Regions from separate parts of the Paenibacillus sp. FSL F4-0100 genome, predicted to be linked through region 1. Evidence: a T-box and tRNA genes for the amino acid it is inferred to sense, from the RefSeq annotation. Region 1 holds a T-box; the other holds one or more tRNA genes.
The links. A T-box is a leader RNA that pairs with one kind of tRNA and senses whether it is charged. The one in region 1 lies ahead of MHH48_RS08335 (valine--tRNA ligase), so its partner is inferred to be a tRNA-Val.

Region 1 (2,402 bases):
TTTCTGCGCATCCACAGCTGCTTCCGCAAGCGGCTGCATCTTAACGAACCACTGCGTCGACAGATAAGGCTCAACCACCGCACCGGATCTCTCGCTATGGCCAACCTGATGGACATGATCTTCGATGCGGAGCAATACGCCCGATTCCTTCATGTCGTTTACGATCTGCTTGCGGCATTCGCTCCGGTCAAGACCTTGGTACTTACCAGCAAACTCATTCATCGTCCCGGATTCATCCATCACGGTAATTTGCGGCAGGTCATGTCTCTGACCCATTTCGAAGTCATTCGGATCATGTGCCGGCGTAATTTTAACCGCTCCGCTGCCAAAGTCCTTCTCAACGTACTCATCGGCAATAACCGGAATCTCGCGGCCGACAATCGGCAGGACCAATGTTTTGCCGATCATGTCTTTATAGCGTTCATCTTCCGGATGAACGGCTACCGCCGTATCGCCAAGCATGGTCTCCGGACGGGTGGTTGCTACGGTAATGGAGCCGCTGCCGTCTTTCAGAGGGTATTGCAAGTGATACAAATGGCCGTTGACCTCTTTGTACTCCACTTCAATATCGGACAAAGCCGTGCGGGCAGCCGGGTCCCAGTTGATGATGCGTTTACCGCGATATATGAGCCCTTTATCATAGAGCTTAACGAATACTTCCCGAACCGCGTCCGACAACCCCTCGTCGAGCGTGAAACGTTCTCTGGAGTAATCGAGGGACAGGCCGATCTTGGACCATTGGTCACGGATTGTATTCGCATATAGATCCTTCCATTCCCACACTTTCTCAAGGAATTTTTCACGTCCCAGATCGTATCGGGTAACGCCTTCTTCGCGAAGCTTCTGCTCAACCTTGGTTTGCGTGGCGATGCCCGCATGGTCAGAGCCCGGCAGCCACAGCGCATCATAACCCTGCATCCGCTTTACACGAATCAGAATATCCTGCAGCGTAAAGTCAAGGGCATGGCCGATATGAAGCATTCCCGTAACGTTTGGTGGAGGAATAACAATCGTGTACGGCTCCGCATCCGGTCGTTTGCCAGCTTCAAAGAAGCCGCCTTCCTTCCAGTACGGATACCATTTTTGTTCAGCTGCCTTCGGATCATACGTCGTCGGCATTTCTAACTGGGATTGGTTTTGTTTTTGATCCATATTTTCGTACCTCCGATACTGTTAATCAGTTTTGCCAACCCGAAATGTTTTAGCCTCCGGGAGTGGGCATGAATATCAATGTTTGGCATGAAACAAAAAAAGCCCTTCGTCCTCAAAGGACGAAAGACTGTTCTCTCGCGGTACCACCTTTGTTTCGTGCTTATAAAATAATTCATCAACCGTGTCCTCCCATGAAGAACATGAAAGGCTTACGATCAAGCACGACACTTTACGCAGATAACGGCTGCGGCCGGCGAACTCTAACCAGGGTAGCAATCGATCCCTACTCTATCTCAAGTCCGCAACTCCGGGGTGACTTCGGCAAGCTGGTTCCTGCGGAATCTCACAGCGCTTGATAGCAATTCCGCTCTCTGAAGGCCATACCTTCCTACTCTTCCCGTTCAACGTTGTTCTAGCTTATGAAATACCTGTACATATTCTATTCAAATATACCGTGGTTGTTGCATATAGTCAATATTTCGAGTGTTTCCGATCGATTTAGACATCATACCTGCCGAATCAATAAATCTTATACATTGAAAAAGCAGGCCAAGGATGTCCTACCTTGACCTGCTTTTTCTTACGCAATTGCTCCCCCCACCGATTACTGGGGAATGTATAATACCTGTCCTTCTTCCACATTCTGCTCGGACATGCGGTTATATAACAAAAGCTCCCGCGGCGTCAGTTGATAACGCTCGGCAATCACGTCGAGTGTCTCCTCACGCTGTACAATGCACATCCGGACCTTGCGGAACGGCGTTTCCTCGCGGCGGTTACCCAGGAACAGACTCTTCCACTCCACATCCTCGGCCGAAGCCGAATCAACCAATTCCTCCGCCTCTTCTTCCTCGTCCCGAGCGGCTTGATCCTGAACCGTTCTGCTCGATTGAAGCAATGAAGATAAGCCTACACCCGATGTGCTGTTTGTGCTGCTGTTCTTCGAGTTGAAGGCCACCTTTAACTCCGGTTTGGTCGGAACCTCTTCAACTTTAACGGAAACCTCCTCCGTTATATCATCCATATCCTCCAAAGGTACTGCTCCCTCAGCAAAAACAGGCTGGGTTTCCTCCGTTTCCGGTGATTCCAGCACCGGTACGACTTCAACTTCTTCGTCCTTACGCTCAGTGACACCAGGGAAACCGGCTGCTGAATCTTCCTGCACCGGCTCCGGCTGGGAGGCAGCCCGTTCGAATTGCCATACACTTGGAATCGACGGCTCAGCTGCCTGAGCTTCCGTCTCGCTATGT
Region 2 (2,402 bases), 410 kb from region 1:
GTATAGTATAAGCTAACGTTTTTTTGAAAGGAGCATTGCCTTTATGGGCATGGGAACCACGATATTTTGGGCTGTTATCATCTCAGCCATCATCATCTACCCTATCTTTTGGGCGATTAAAAAAGGTTATTCCCGCAAATGGGATGAGGAATAGCATCGGCCGTTTTACAGCAAATCGCCAGCTTGCCTGCCGGCGGTTTGCTCTGCTCGCTGTTCGAGCAAAAGGTAAGGATATTGGTATGACCGATTTGTTATAGACGTTGCTGCACCCATTACGGATGGAGATCGCGTAAGGTATCCACCGAATCCATCGGGGATACCGGCTCCAGTGCTCCGCTTCCCTGCTTGGAATATACGTCCTGATCTATCGAACGTCCGTAAACATCAAGCATTACAGGCGCCGCAGGCCCATGTAGCGGCTCCAGCTGCACCGACGTTCTCTCCGAGATACTGCAACCGCTCCCTAGTACAGTTACCCCTAGCAACGAGAGCACCAGACTGGCTCGATTAAAATGATGGGATTTCCCACCTGCCATGCCATTCACACTCCTCCATTGGCATAATCATGCTGTATTTAGTCTGAACCGGAATGTGATTTTTTATAACGAGAAAACCATTGACAGCCACACTGTCTGCTGGTAATATATGAATTACCTTTTTAAATATTTCATGATCTGTTAGCTCAGCTGGGAGAGCACTATCTTGACAGGGTAGGGGTCAGTGGTTCGAGCCCACTACAGATCATAATCGAAAACCCTTGATGCCATTGGCGTCAGGGGTTTTTCATTTTCGAATACTATTGCCTATTTGGGTTCATGGGGTCCCGTTGGGGACGGATTGGGGGACAAAGTCAGAATATGGATGCGAAGCACCAGATGGTTGACCAAGTTTCTCAGCAATTTTCGTTTGAGATCAAGAAACATGCGTCCCCTTCCTTTCTCGGGCCTCCAGGACAGATTATACTACTAACGAAAAATCAAACGAAACATTACAGGCTTATCTTCCATTTATCCATATAAAAAACCGGTACCTGGACAGGCACCGGAAACCATAACCCACATTCATCCATCATTTATCTATTCTTAAATTACCCCAGTCCCCTTACGATTAAATGAAGACTATTTTAAAAGTTCTTCCGGTGTCTCTCCGCTGTATACAAATACGGGACTTGCTGTATTCACTACGAATACGGCTACCATCGTCAGAGCAGATGCGATAAACGAAAACAACTGATGTTTAATCTTATGGGTCCATAACATGAGCTTGTCCTCCTTTCCAGCGTAATAAACTGAGAGCCTGGACCAAATATATGACAGCCAATGTTGGGGACTGAAGTCCAAAGTTAAACATAACGATGACACTGCTAATTATGCGAAGTTTTACGTAATGCTTCCTCGGTATTCGGGACTGCCTTTCGATTCGGCTGGGAGCAAACAGCATCACCAGCAACAGACTGAGGACATTGATAATGAGAACACCTGCAATTTCCATCTCCACAAAAGACACCAAAGTGAATAATGCGGTCGTGAATGCAATGCAGCCAGCCCCTGTCTTAAGGTGATATCCTCCGGAAAATTGCCTGAGTACCGCAAAACCCGTCAAGGCAATGACCGCCTGCTTCACGTTACCCGTGAATATCGAAATAAGCAGCGTGAAGACCACAATAAACAATACGTTTAATATGATGGCGATCGCATGTTTCAAAACAGGAACAGAGGATTTATGGTCAGGTACCTGGCGTTTGATCCCCTCCGCTATCCGTTTTGATAATCCTTCTATGATCATAAGAATCCCGCTCCTCTGTATTGATGGCATAATACAAGAAGATTCCAAATGTTATTCCAAAGAAGAGAAGATGCAGCCATAAACGGTTGAGATAAAACAGAATCGCAATTAATATCAACACCACGATAATTAAAGCGATCAATAGAATATGTTCAAATTTAATGCGCAGCTTTTCCAGATTGTACTTAAACCCAATACCAAATTTGTACATAATCCAGGATATCAACAGTCCTGTCGCTCCTGACAGGATTTGAAGAATATAACCATTGGCATGATTGGTCTGAATGGAATCAATCGATCCGAATATCGTTGTCAAATAGGCCGTTTGTATCAACGCATAAAGCATGTATCCAATGATGGTACATATCGCCGACCAGATAACTGGGATCTTAATAATGGCAGAAAACAAGAAAACGAAGATCAATACGGTAATGAGAGGGGCGAGAAAATCCAAGTGAAGCTCGTTGCGCATAACGAAACTTTGCAAATTGGCAAGGATCATGACAATCAACGCCTGCCATATGTACTCTGTTGTCTTAAATCTAAGCAATGTCATGATTAGTGAATAAATCGCCAGTGTTTCAAATGTTGAAAACACCATAAACCAAATAACTTCC

Region 2: it has a tRNA-Val gene. The T-box ahead of MHH48_RS08335 (valine--tRNA ligase) is inferred to sense a tRNA for this amino acid. The anticodon was not compared.

What each region holds. Positions count from the first base shown of each region.
Region 1 is NZ_CP150303.1:1,917,405-1,919,806, reverse strand. Features, by position in the region: gene MHH48_RS08335 (valine--tRNA ligase) at 1-1,152, opposite strand, end outside; T-box leader at 1,265-1,566, opposite strand; gene MHH48_RS08330 (LysM peptidoglycan-binding domain-containing protein) at 1,757-2,402, opposite strand, start outside.
Region 2 is NZ_CP150303.1:2,325,402-2,327,803, reverse strand. Features, by position in the region: gene MHH48_RS10205 (hypothetical protein) at 273-536, opposite strand; tRNA gene MHH48_RS10200 (tRNA-Val) at 672-744, shown strand; gene MHH48_RS10195 (cyclic lactone autoinducer peptide) at 1,119-1,259, opposite strand; gene MHH48_RS10190 (accessory gene regulator B family protein) at 1,243-1,785, opposite strand; gene MHH48_RS10185 (hypothetical protein) at 1,727-2,402, opposite strand, start outside.